Regions from separate parts of the Pseudarthrobacter sulfonivorans genome, predicted to be linked through region 1. Evidence: riboswitches for the same ligand, from Rfam matches in the RefSeq annotation. Region 1 holds a riboswitch; each other region holds the start of a gene.

Region 1 (4,278 bases):
GGATGAGAAGCGCCGGCCGGAGAAAACCGAAGTGGATGTCGTCAACCTGGGCGACTACACGGTCGGCCGGTTGACGTTCAGTCCCGGCTGGCGCTGGTCGGACTGCATCAAGCCGGTGGTCCAGACCGAGTCCTGCCAGAACAACCACGTCGGATACTGCGTTTCCGGTGCCCTCAACGTCGAGACCACCGGTGGCAACCGGATCAGCATCAGCGCCGGCGATTCGTACACCATTCCACCCGGGCATGACGCCTGGGTGGACGGCGACGAAGCCTTCGTCGGCATTGAATTCTTCAGCGCCGCGGAATTCGCCAAGCCCCCGGGAACGTGACCCGGCTGCCCTCCCCCGGCAGGTCAGTACCAGTTGTTGGCCACGGAATGGTTCCACGCGCTGCACGGTGACCCGTAGCGGTCAGCGATATACGACAGGCCCCAATTGACCTGGGTCCGGTAGCTCGTGAGCCAGTCGCTGCCAGCGCTGGCATACTTGCTGGCCGGCAGCGACTGGGCGATGCCGTAGGCGCCCGAGTACGGGTTGGTGGCGGTGGTCAGCCAGTTCGACTCCTTGGTCCACAGCGACGCCAGGCACGGAAACTGGTCCTGGCCCCAGCCGTAGGCGCCGAACTGCCCGGCTGCGTAGTTCTTGGCGCCCGCGGGGTCGTTGACAGCGCCGCCCGGAACGGAAGGCACGACGACGACGGGCGGCGGGACCGGCGTCGGGCTCGGGACTGGAGGCGGGGCGGGCACTCCCGGTACAGCAGGTGGGGCCGGAGCCGGTTTCTGTGCAGCGGCGAGGGCCGCCGCCTTGGCTGCCGCCTCCGCCTGTTGGCGTGCCTGTTCCTGCGCCGCGGCCCGCTTGGCGGCCTGCGCCGTTTCGTATGCGGCCAAGGCCACCTGGCCCTGCCGGAACTCCCCCTCCACCGCAGCGGTGGTGCCCTTGAGGGAGGCCAGCTGCGCGGTCAGTTCCTGGCCGTGCTCCTGCTGCTCCGCGATCTGCCGGGACATGGCCTGCCGGGCGGACTGGGCGGCATTGAGCTTGGTTCTGGCTTCGCCGGACAGGCGCTCGCGCTCGGCCCTGGCTGTCTGCTCCTGATCGGCCAGGGCGCGGGAAATGCGTTCGGCGGCTGCGGATTTGTTCACCAGGGCGGCAGTCTTATCGCTGACGATCTGGACGATATTCAGGCCTTGGATGCTGTTGTTCTGCACGGCGTCGAGGGCAACGAAGAAGCCCACGTTGGTGCCACCGGTCTTGTACGACTGGGCGGCAAGAGCCCCGATTTCCTTCTTGTACTGTCCTAGTTCGGCCGCGGCGCGTGCGGTCTGCGCGGTCAGTGCGTCCACAGTGGAAGTGGCGGACTGAAGCGCCGCTTCGGCCACGGCGTACTCCGCGGCGGACGTTACGGCCGCATTGCCCAGCGCCTCCGCTTCGGTCTGGAGTCCGCCCAGCAGCCCGTTGATCCTGGTGACCTCTGCCGCTTTGCCGGCCTCGCTTTGCTTGGCGTTCTCCACGTCCTGCCACGAGGGATAGCCGCCCGGCGGCGCGTCATCGGCGGCATGTGAGGGAAGCAGCGCAGCCGACCCCGCCAGGGCGACCGCCAGCAGGCCGGCGAGGGCGGGCAGCCGCATTTTTTGAACAATCCGGGACATAGTTGGTGAGCTTACCGGGCATATACGGATTACGGGGCCTGACCTGCAACATCGTTACCGATGAGGAGGGAATCCACGCTGAAACACGGGTGGATTTCACACCTACATTCCGTTACCGGAATGTGACATTGCCGATAATTGGAAGTTATGGTCGAACGGTGGCCCGGCTCAAGCCGGACCATTCCCGCCAGTATGCCGAGCCCTGCCGCTGACCGGGATCCAGTCGCTTTCCAGCTGGCAGGGACGGGGGAACCACGTTTCCACGGCTTCTTGCGAAGCCTTGGGGTTAAGTCGGTATCGCTCCGTTCCGTGCGGCGCCGCTACCGGCCGGGTATCTCCGACCCGAACCCGACAGCTCACCCCGCAGGCATGGGAGAGGCGATCAACCGTGTCCAAGAATTTCACTTCCGCACGCCACCGTGCTGTTTCTAACCGCTCAACCGTGCTTGTAGGCCTGTCTTCGACGGCCAAAGCGCGCGCCCTGACGTTCGGCCGGCCGGCCCTTGTGGCCGTTGCTGCATCCGGCCTGCTGTTCAGCGTCGGCGCCCCGGCACAGGCCGGAGTCCACGGCCCGGACAACTTCGGGAGTGTCAACGTTCAGGGCCAGGCCAGCGCACCCGCCCCGGCCGCAGTTGCCCCGGCTCCCGCCGCAGCCAACGTCCACACTGTCGTTGCAGGCGACACACTGGGCGCAATCTCCACCCAGTACGGCGTCGCACTCAACGACGTGCTGGCTGTCAACGGTCTGTCGCTGACCACCATCATCTACCCCGGCGATCAGATCCAGATCCCCGGTGCTGGCTACACCGCACCGGCACCGGCACCGGCACCCGCGGCACCCGCCGCGGCAGCACCAGCGGCTCCGGCGAACACCGGCATCCGCCTGGCCTCCACCGCCGCACCGGCGGCCCAGGCTCCGGCAGGTTCACTCGGCGCGCCCATCCTGGCCTCCGCCTATTCGCAGCTCGGAGTGCAGCAGGACTGCACCGCGATGGTGGAGAAGGCACTGCGCTCCGTTGGCAAGAGCGTCGGAGACCTCGCACCCGGCCAGTTCTACCAGTACGGCACCGTGGTGGGCACTCCGGCCGCCGGTGACTTGGTCATCACGGCCGGCCACGTCGGCGTCTACGCCGGCAACGGCCAGGTAGTCAGTGGCGGGGTGGACGGTTACAAAACCGAAGTGCACTCCATCAGCTGGCTCGCCGGAGCGTCCTTCGTCCGCGTAGCGTGATCCGACCATGCTCGACGGCGGCGGGCGGCACCCGGCCGCGCGCCGCCGTCGTCCATCCCTGGTGTTCGCTCAGGTCCCGCAGAAGGTCCGGTAGCTCCCGAAGTCTTCAGGGGCGGGGCCGGCGTAGCGTTCCAGCCCGGGGCGCTGCGTGTACGGATCGGCCAGGACGTCCACCAACCGGTTGAATGGGTCCAGGTCGCCCGCAATAGCAGCATCCAGAGCCTCTTCAACCAGGTGGTTCCTGGGGATGTAGACGGGGTTGACCCGGTCCATCAGGTCCGCGTCCGGCGCCAGGGCCAGCCACCGTGCGGCCCAGGCGTCGAAGGCGCCCGGGTCCGCAAACATGGACCGCGCAGTTTCCGGGGTGCCGCGGGCCGCCGAGCCGAGGCGCCGGAAGAAGGAGGTGTAATCCACCTGGCCTTCCTGGAGCAGCGCCAGCACGCCGTCCACCAGGGGCGACGCGACGTCGTCGTGCGTGTCCGGGAGCAGCCCAAGCTTGGACTTCATGCCGGCTGACCAGGCAGCGCTGTACAGCGTGCGGAAGGCGCCGAGGGATTCCACGGCGAGCGCCACGGCCTGGTCCTGGTCTTCATGGAGCAGGGGCAGGAGTGCTTCGGCGAGCCGGGTGAGGTTCCACTCGGCAATGACCGGCTGGTTGGCGTAGGCGTAGCGTCCGTCCGCGTCGATGGAGCTGTAGACCGCGCCGCGGTTGAAGGCGTCCATAAACGCGCAGGGACCGTAGTCGATGGTCTCGCCGGAGATGGCCATGTTGTCGGTGTTCATCACGCCATGGACGAAGCCCACCAGCATCCATTGCGCCACCAGGGACGCCTGCGCGGCTATGACCGCCTCGAAGAACGCGAGATAGGGCTTGCCGGCGAGCGCCGCGTCCGGGTAATGGCGGCTGATGGCATGATCGGCCAGACGGCGCAGAAGGTCCGTCTCGCCGTTGACGCGGGCCAACTGGAAGCTGCCGACGCGCAGGTGGCTGCTCGCCACCCGGGTGAGCACGGCACCGGGCAGCATGGTTTCGCGGCGGACGGGTCGGCCCGTGGCCACCACGGCGAGGGACCTCGTGGTGGGGATGCCCATGGCATGCATGGCTTCGCTGACGATGTACTCGCGCAGCATGGGACCGACGGCGGCGAGACCGTCACCTGCGCGGGCGAACGGTGTCCGGCCGGAGCCCTTGAGGTGGATGTCCCGAAGCTGCCCGTGGATGTCCGTGACCTCACCCAGCAGGAGGGCCCGCCCGTCGCCGAGCAGCGGTGAGTAGCCGCCGAACTGGTGGCCGGCATAGGCCTGGGCCACCGGTGTGGCACCTTCAGGAATCTGGTTGCCGATGAGCAGCCGCGTCCCCTCGGGCGTCCGCAGCGAGGACGGGTCCAAGCCCAGCTCGG
Region 2 (4,278 bases), 2.1 Mb from region 1:
CCAGGGTTCGACGGCGTTGAGCTGCTGGGCAGGATCCGCGCCTTCGCGCCCGAGGTACCTGCGCTTTTCCTGACTGCCAAGGACGCTGTCCAGGACAGGATCGTGGGCCTGGCGGCCGGCGGGGACGACTACGTGACCAAGCCGTTCAGCATGGAAGAGGTCCTGCTGCGGCTGCACCGCCTGGTCCAGCGCTCCGGCGTTGCCGCGATGGACACTGCCGAACTTGTGGTGGGCGATCTTATCCTCAACATCGACACCCGCGAAGTGACCCGTGCGGGCGACGCCCTCCAGCTCACCGCCACCCAGTTCGAGCTGCTCCGGTACCTCATGGAGAACCCCAAACGCGTCATCAGCAAAGCCCAGATCCTGGACCGCGTCTGGAACTATGACTTCGGCGGCCAGGCCAACATTGTGGAGCTCTACATCTCCTACCTGCGCAAGAAAGTGGATGCAGTGCACCCGCCCATGATCCATACCGTGCGGGGCGCCGGCTACGTCATCAAGCCGGCTGAGTAGCAGCTCCATGTCCTCGCCGCGAGCAACCCCAGCACCAGCCCGGAGCTGGCTGAAACCGGACACCTGGCATCTGCGCACGCGCCTGATCCTGTTGGCCATGGCCCTGCTGGTGGCCATCTGCGGCGCCGTGGGGCTGTTCAGTTACGCGTCCATGGATTCCTTTCTCACCGGGCAACTGGATCAACAGCTGAGCCAGGCCGCCAAACGCTCGAACGATCCGGGCCGCCCGCCCCTGGGCGGATTCAACGGCAGGCCGGACCCGCTTGACTCCCGCGGGCAGAGTGTCGGAACGCTGAATGCGCGGATCCTGGACGGCCAGATCCCCAGTGGCGGTTTCCTGGACTCGGACACCACGCGCCTGGCCCTCGACGCCGAGGACAAGCAGACCCTGCTGGCGCTGACGCAGTACGGCCTTCCCGTGAACCGCTCGCTGTCCAACGGGGATTACCGGATTGTGGCCGTGCAAACCGGCTACGGCGATGTCCTTGTCACGGGCCTTCCGCTCGCCGCGAAGGAGAGCACGCTGGCATCGCTTGTGTGGACCTTTGTGTTTGTCTCCTTGGGCGGCCTGGCGCTGATCGGACTGGCGGGAACCGTGCTGATCCGGCGCACCATGAAGCCTCTGGAGCAGCTTTCCGAGGTTGCAACCCGGGTGGCCCGGCTCCCTCTGGACGCGGGCGAGGTGGCACTCGCGGTGCGCGTCCCGCCGTCGAACTCCAATCCCGGAACCGAAGTGGGCAGCGTAGGGCACGCCCTCAATCTGATGCTGGACAACGTCGCCAACGCACTCGAGGCGCGGCAGCGGAGCGAGACCAAGGTGCGGCAGTTTGTTGCCGACGCTTCCCATGAGCTGCGCACCCCGCTGACCGCCATCCGCGGGTACACGGAGCTGATGCGGATGACCGAGGACTTCACGCCGGACGGCCGGAAATCCCTGGCCCGGGTCCAAAGCCAGTCCGAACGCATGACCACCCTGGTGGAGGATCTGCTCCTGCTTGCCCGGCTCGATGAGGGCCAGCCCCTGAAGCTCAGCGAAGTAGACCTCACACAACTCGTGATCGAAACCGTCAGTGACGAGAAGGTCATCGCCCCGGACCACCACTGGCGCCTTGAACTGCCTGACGAGCCGCTCGCCGTCACGGGTGATGGGTCCCAACTGCGTCAGGTGCTTGTCAACCTGCTCTCCAATGCGCGCAAGCACACGCCACCGGGGACCACGGTGGTCACCGCTGTCACGAAGTCTGCCAATGGCGGCGCAGCGGTGACGGTAACGGACGACGGCGGGGGCATCCCTGCGGAATTCGTTGACCACGTTTTCTCCCGGTTTGCCCGCGCAGACGCGGCGCGCAAGGGTACGGCGCCGGCCTCGGGCGCCGGGGCGTCCGAAGGCACTAGCGGCTTGGGCCTGTCCATTGTCCAGTCGATCATGGAGGCCCACGGCGGGAGCGTGGAAGTGACATCGCGGGCCGGACGGACGGAGTTCGCGTTACTCTTCCCTGCCGGCGCGCTGGCGCGACCCACTGACACCCGAGCCCAGCAAGGCGACACACCGTCGTCGTGATTCCTGTTACCAAAATGTGACTTAAGCTTCCAGCTCCTGTAGCGTCGATGAGGTGTGGTTCCCGTTTGGGCCGCATATCCGGATGACGCCAAGCTCTGCCGCTTCCCGGATTCCGTTTTCAGAGGCAGAGGCGGGGGACCCACCGTCCCGGGCACCAAGTGCCCTTTGGGGTTAAGCCAACACGTGATTGTGCCGTGTGGCCGGATGCCCTCATCCGAACCCGACAGCTAACTCCGCAGGTGTGAGAGGCGATCCATCATGTCTGAATTCAAGGTAGAACCGCGCCCGCAGGGCGACAACAAGTCCGATAGCCACCGCAAGCAGACCCGCTTCGGCGCAGCTATGTCCCCACTTTCCAAGGCCGCCCGGATTCCCTCCGTGGGCAAGCGCGTCGCGGTGTTCGCCACCGCGTGCGCCCTGTTGGTCGGTGTAAGCGCCGCAGCACACGCTTCCGAGTCGGCCTCGCTTGCGGCCAGCGCCAACCAGGCCGCCGAAGAAGAGAACGCCCAGTCGAAGCTCAGCTTCGAAGCGGCTGAGATCCAGGCCCCGGCCACTCCGGAAGCGGCTCCGGCTGAAATCAACGTCGCGCCCCAGGCCGCCGATCCGGCACCTGCCCCGGCACCGGAACCCGCTGCCGCTCCTGCTCCGGCCCCCGAGCCTGCCCCTGTTGTGGCCGTCAACGATCCCGCAGGAGCCCAGGCGTACGCGGCGGGGCAGCTGGCAACCTACGGCTGGTCCGCTGACCAGATGCAGTGCCTGCAGACGCTGTGGACCAAGGAATCCGACTGGACCACCACGGCCACCAACGCCAGCAGCGGCGCGTACGGCATCGTCCAGTCATTGCCCGCTGAGAAGATGGCGAGCGCCGGCGCGGACTACGTCACCAACTACCGCACGCAGATCAACTGGGGCCTGAACTACATCCAGGAGCGCTACCAGTCACCGTGCGGCGCGCTGAACTTCCACTTGTCGCACAACTGGTACTAGGCCGACTGAGCGGCGCCGGCGGCTGGCGTCGCTGAGCTGCGCCGGCGGATCACGAAAGCGATCCGCCGGCGTCAAAGCCGGAAAGAAATGAGCTGCCGTCCCGCGGCGTCCGTTTCCACGGAGGCGGTCACGGCACGGTAATCCGCGATATGCAGCACGCCTGCCGGCAGCTCGCCCGCATTGGGACCCACGGCCACCGTCCGGATACCGGCGGCAACGCCTGCCGCGATTCCGGCGGGCGCATCCTCGAACACCACGGCGTCCTCCGGATTGACGCCCAGCAGACCGGCGGCCATCAGATAGCCTTCCGGGTGCGGCTTGCCCCGTGTGACCAGGTCCGCCGTCACGGCCGTGGCCGGCATGTCCAGCCCGGCAGCGTCCATGCGGATGTCCGCCAGGGTCCTGTCCGCTGAAGTCACCAGCGCCACTGCCTGGGCCGGGAGGCTGCGAAGCAGGTCGGCAGCCCCCGGCAACGCGATGATACCGGCTGTCCGCACCCGTTCCATGGCGCCCAGTTCCGCAGTGAGCGCTACGACGTCGGCTCCCTCCGGCGCGAACCGGCGTACGGTATCGGCAGCCTGGACGCCGTGCGAAGTGCGCAGGATTTCGGCGATGTCCAGGCCGTACCGGGCCGCGAATTCTCCCCAGACCTCCTCCACTACTGCCGTGGAGTCCACCAGTGTGCCGTCCATATCGAAAAGAACGGCCCGGCAGGTCAGTGTTCGTGTGGCGGCAGGTGCTCGTGTGGCGGCAGGTGTGGGGATGTTCATGCTGCCTATTTTGCCTTAGCCGTCGCGACCCCAGGCGCCGCGCCCTTAGGCGTCACGGCCCGGGATGTACTGCACCGCCCACTTGTTTCCGTCGGGATCCGCGAAATAGACGAAGTGCCCCCAGGCCTGGATGTCTATGTCGCTGACCTCCACACCGTTGCCCTTGAGGTGGTCGTGGGCAGCCTGGATGTCGCTGACCACCATCTGCAGGCTTGGGGCCGTACCCGGAGGGGCGTCATTGAGGCCCTCGCCAATACAGATGGAGCAGGCGGATCCCGGCGGGGTCAGCTGGACGAAGCGGATGCCATCCATGGGCCGCTCGTCGAAATCCGGGTTGAATCCAACTTTGTTGACGTAGAAATCCTTGGCGCGGTCAACGTCGGATACGGGCACAAAAACGAGTTCAAGTTTCCAGTCCATGCGCCACAGGCTAACGGCGGCGGC
Region 3 (4,278 bases), 1.9 Mb from region 1:
GCAGCGGCGCAACGTTCCGCAAAGATAACGGAATTGTTACTGTCCAAGTTAATCACCTATAGTTGAAACTCAGCGTCGATACAAAAGCGTTACCTGATCCGGAGCCGAGCTCTGCCAGCGGATCAGGTGCATCAGTCACCAACTGGCAGAGGCGGGGGAACCACAACCGGCAGTCGTAAGACTGCCTTGGGGTTAAGTCCGTCAGCAGCAAGCCTCTTCCAGCGAAGGATCCTCACGGGATATCTCTGCGCCAAGTGCTTGTCACGGCGGACCGGGTCTTTGAACTCTCTGACCCGAATCCGACAGCTAACTTCGCAGGCTACCCAGAGAGGAACATTCTTGACCACGCAATACTCGAGGGGCCGCCGTCGCGCGGTGGGTCCCGCCTCGGCGCCCAGAGTGGCCGAGGATTTCAGCGCGGAGAGGCCCCGCGACCCACAGCGGGAAGCCCGCCGCCGCCGGGGACCCTTCCGGCAGATGACGGATTTCGCCGCCGCCAGTGGCCTCGGCCAGAAGGCCGGCATCGCCTTGGCAGCAACAGGCCTGGCTCTCACCGTGACGGTTCCTGTGACCGGCCCCGTGATGGCCACTCCGGCACCCGGCCAGGCTGCGTCGGCCGTTTCCGCTGCTCCGCAGCCCGAAGTTACCGCCGAAGCCGCCGCCCAAATTGATTTCAGCCGCTCGTCCGTGGTGACCCAGGGTGATCCCGACGGCAAACTGAAGCAGCTCCTGAGTGCCCAGTCCGCGGGATCCATTACCCGCGCTGCCTCTGCCGGAAGCCTCGGCTCGCCGCTCGCCCAGCTGGCTACGGCCTCACCCTTCGGATTCCGAGTCAGCCCGATTACCGGCGGCTCCGGCGACTTCCACCGTGGCCAGGACTTCGTGGCACAGTGCGGAACCTCTGTCCTGGCTGCTGCCAGCGGTACCGTCACCTTCGTTGGCTGGCACCAGTACGGCGGCGGCAACCGCGTGGTGGTGGATCACGGCAATGGCCTTGAAACCACTTACAACCACCTCTCCTCCGCCAGCGTCAAGGTAGGCCAGACAGTCAGCCGCGGCGACGTTGTTGCCCTCAGCGGCACCACGGGCGCGTCCACGGGCTGCCACCTCCACTTCGAGGTCCAGGTCAATGGCGAAGTCGTTGACCCCACCGGCTGGCTCTGACCCAAATGATGGCCAACTCTCGAATCGCAGCGACGTGCCGTGACCTGAATGTGACATTGGCTCGGAACTCCTGTAACGTCTAAAGCGCGTCAACTTTTCCGAAGTTGACGTTCTTGAGTGGATTGCCTAGCTCTGCCACCGCTCAAGGTCCGTTCGCATGACATCGTCTGGCAGGGGCGGGGGAACCAATTTTGGTCTTCGATTCTGAAGGCCTTGGGGTTAAGTCGCAAAGCTTCCACTGTGAAGCAGCGCGGCCGGGTGACTCCCATCCGAATCCGACAGCTCACCTCGCAGGCATTGGGAGAGGCTACCTTCGTGTCTTCACGCCATACTTCTGCGCGTCACCGCGCACAACCGGTCCGCACTAACCCCTTGGGCTCCGTGTCCAAGGCCGTCAGTGCCAATGCCGGGACCGTAGGTCGCCAGGCTGCTGTTATCGCAGCTGCATCAGGTCTGATCCTGAGCATGGGGCTTCCGGCCAACGCCGCGGATTCCACCGCCGGCGTTTCCGCCTCTACCGAGTCCGGTTCCGCGCAGACGGCACTTGCCGTAACTGCCGCGCCCACGGCTACCGTTTCCTTCGAACGCCCCGTCATCAAGACGACGCCGGCGCCGAAGGTTGAGACGGTCCGTGCGCAGTCCACGGCCTCCGAAACCGGGGCTCAGCGTGCTGCCGCAACCGAGGCCGCGGCCTCCAAGCTCGCTGACACTGTCTCCTCCGCTGCCGCTTCGGGTCTGGCAGCACTTGCTTACACCGGTATCGGTCACCCCTACCTCTGGGGCGGCACCACTCCCAACGGCTGGGACTGCTCCGGCTTCACCCAGTGGGTCTACGCCCAGGCCGGCATCAGCATTCCCCGCACCAATGCCTGGACGGCCATGCGGCCCACCGCCACACCGGTCCCCGGTGACCTGGTCATGCAGAATGGCGGCGCCCACGTTGGCATTTACGTCGGCAACGGCATGATGATCAGCGCACTGAACCCGTCGCAGGGCACGCTGCTCCACTCGGTGGCATCCACGGGCGGCGGATCCTTCTTCACGCTGGCCCCGTAGTTCCTGCAATCCAGTAGTTCCCGCAGCCCCGTGCTGCCGGAGCCGTTCTTCGCTGGAACCTTTTCGCTAAATCCCCGTTCGGGGCGTGCCGGCGTACCCCCAAGATGCCGGCGCGTCCAAAGCCCTCAGGCTGCCCACGCGGTCCTGAGGAAAACGAAAGAGAGAAAATTAATGACTACACGTGCAACTGTTGCACGGCACCGCGCCGAGGTCGCCAAGACCAACTCGCTGGCTGTCATTGCCAAGGCTGTCGGCGACAACGCCGGCGGCATGGGCCGTCAGGCTGCGGTTATCGCTGCTGCTTCCGGCCTTGTCCTGACCAGTGGTATCGCTGCGAACGCGGCTGACACCGGCGTCCAGCGTGAAGCTGCGTCCGCTTCGAACCTTGAGGCTGAGGTTTCCGCCCCGGCCATCATTTCGGCTGCTTCCACCATTGCCATCTCCTACGAGAAGCCCGCAGTGACCACCACGCCGGCTCCCGTTGAGGCTCCCGCGCCTGTTGTTGAAGCTCCGGCTCCGGCCAAGGCCGCGGCCACCCTCACGGTAGCGTCGGCAACTCCGGCCGCTCCGAAGGCGCCGGTCTCCGCCAGCGGCAAGGGCCAGGCCATCCTGTCGGCAGCCTATGCACAGCTCGGCGTCAGCCAGGACTGCACCATGCTGGTCACCAACGCCCTGGCCGCCGTGGGCATCAACTACCACGGCTGGCCCGCGGGGTACCTGTCCCTGGGTCAGACCGTCAGTGCCGCCGAGGCCCAGCCCGGCGACCTGATCTATTACGCCGACGGCGGCGCGGGCATGGCCCACATTGCCGTATACGCCGGCAACGGCCAGGCAGTGCACGGCGGCTACAACGGCAACCAGACCGTTGTTTTCAGCGCCAACGTTGGCTCGGGACCGGTCTTCATCCGCGTGTCCTAGCAGCTGATTCAGCCTTCAAGGGACCCCCGCCACACGGCGGGGGTCCTTTGCTGTCTGCTGCCTGCTGCCCTGCTCCGGTGAGGTGCACGAATCCGACACGTGACGGCGGCCGCTTCTGCGATTAGCTGATCCCGGGATTCTTTGTTTACTCTTGTGGTGTCGATCCATAGCCCGGACATGCCGGGGGCAGCCGGCCCTCGTGCCCCTGACGGGTGCGGCCACAAAGAGGTACGTGCATGCGCACTCTCGTTCTGAATGCTGGATATGAACCGCTGGCGGTAGTCACCTTCCGCCGGGCGCTGGTGCTTGTGCTCACGGGCAAGGCCAGTGTCATTGCCGAGGGCGATGATCCTGTGGTGGGACCGCAGGAGATCCTGGGCCGACCGTCCGTGATTCTCCTGAACCGCTACATCCGCCCCAGATACAACCAGGGCACCGCAGTCAGCCGCCGCGGAGTCCTGCGGCGGGACGGCCACCGCTGCGCGTATTGCGGCAAAGGTGCCCACACCATCGACCATGTGCAGCCCAAATCACGTGGCGGCGCCGACTCCTGGGAGAACCTGGTGGCCGCGTGCCTCCGGTGCAACAACACCAAGGGTGACCACACGCCGGCTGAAATGGGCTGGAAGCTGAGGTTTGATCCGGAACCGCCGCATGGCACTATCTGGCAGATCAAAGAACTTGAGAAGCCCACTCCGGCCTGGGATCCGTTCCTGCTGCCCGAACGGGCCGCCTGAGCGGGCCGCCTTGTTCCGGTCCGCACGGTAGTTCCAGCCCGGCGCAGTATTCCAGCCCGCGCGGTTAAGCTGGGAGGGTGGACGCTGACCCCCTCGACTTCGATGCCGTCATCCTCGCCGGCGGCCGTTCGTCGCGGCTCGGTGGCGTGCCCAAGCAGAGTCTGACGTACGACGGCGACTCCCTGTTGCGCCGCTCCGCCGCCGCTGCGAGGGGAGCCCGGGCCGCCGTCGTGGTTGGTCCGGACACCGGGGAGGTGCCGGCCGGCGAAATCCCTGCCGGATTTCTCCGCTGCCGCGAAGAACCCCCCTTTAGCGGACCGGGGGCCGCCATCGCGGCCGGGCTCGCGGCCCTGGCCGCTGCGGGTGGCAGCCGCCCCGGGCTGACGCTGGTGCTGGCCTGCGA

What was found. Region 1 has a riboswitch for cyclic di-AMP ahead of AU252_RS20640 (C40 family peptidase). Riboswitches for the same ligand answer to the same signal wherever they lie in the genome.
Region 2: another riboswitch for cyclic di-AMP. It lies ahead of AU252_RS06855 (hypothetical protein); the one in region 1 lies ahead of AU252_RS20640 (C40 family peptidase).
Region 3: another riboswitch for cyclic di-AMP. It lies ahead of AU252_RS06185 (C40 family peptidase); the one in region 1 lies ahead of AU252_RS20640 (C40 family peptidase).

The regions. Positions count from the first base shown of each region.
Region 1 is NZ_CP013747.1:4,538,288-4,542,565, reverse strand. Features, by position in the region: gene AU252_RS20650 (cupin domain-containing protein) at 1-331, shown strand, start outside; gene AU252_RS20645 (hypothetical protein) at 355-1,647, opposite strand; cyclic di-AMP (ydaO/yuaA leader) riboswitch at 1,862-2,032, shown strand; gene AU252_RS20640 (C40 family peptidase) at 2,036-2,878, shown strand; gene AU252_RS20635 (protein adenylyltransferase SelO) at 2,948-4,278, opposite strand, start outside.
Region 2 is NZ_CP013747.1:1,566,573-1,570,850, forward strand. Features, by position in the region: gene AU252_RS06845 (response regulator transcription factor) at 1-516, shown strand, start outside; gene AU252_RS06850 (sensor histidine kinase) at 524-2,077, shown strand; cyclic di-AMP (ydaO/yuaA leader) riboswitch at 2,178-2,330, shown strand; gene AU252_RS06855 (hypothetical protein) at 2,336-3,064, shown strand; gene AU252_RS06860 (HAD-IA family hydrolase) at 3,136-3,834, opposite strand; gene AU252_RS06865 (VOC family protein) at 3,880-4,254, opposite strand.
Region 3 is NZ_CP013747.1:1,403,335-1,407,612, reverse strand. Features, by position in the region: cyclic di-AMP (ydaO/yuaA leader) riboswitch at 118-336, shown strand; gene AU252_RS06190 (M23 family metallopeptidase) at 340-1,164, shown strand; cyclic di-AMP (ydaO/yuaA leader) riboswitch at 1,313-1,475, shown strand; gene AU252_RS06185 (C40 family peptidase) at 1,546-2,220, shown strand; gene AU252_RS06180 (NlpC/P60 family protein) at 2,392-3,138, shown strand; gene AU252_RS06175 (HNH endonuclease) at 3,375-3,875, shown strand; gene mobA (molybdenum cofactor guanylyltransferase) at 3,953-4,278, shown strand, end outside.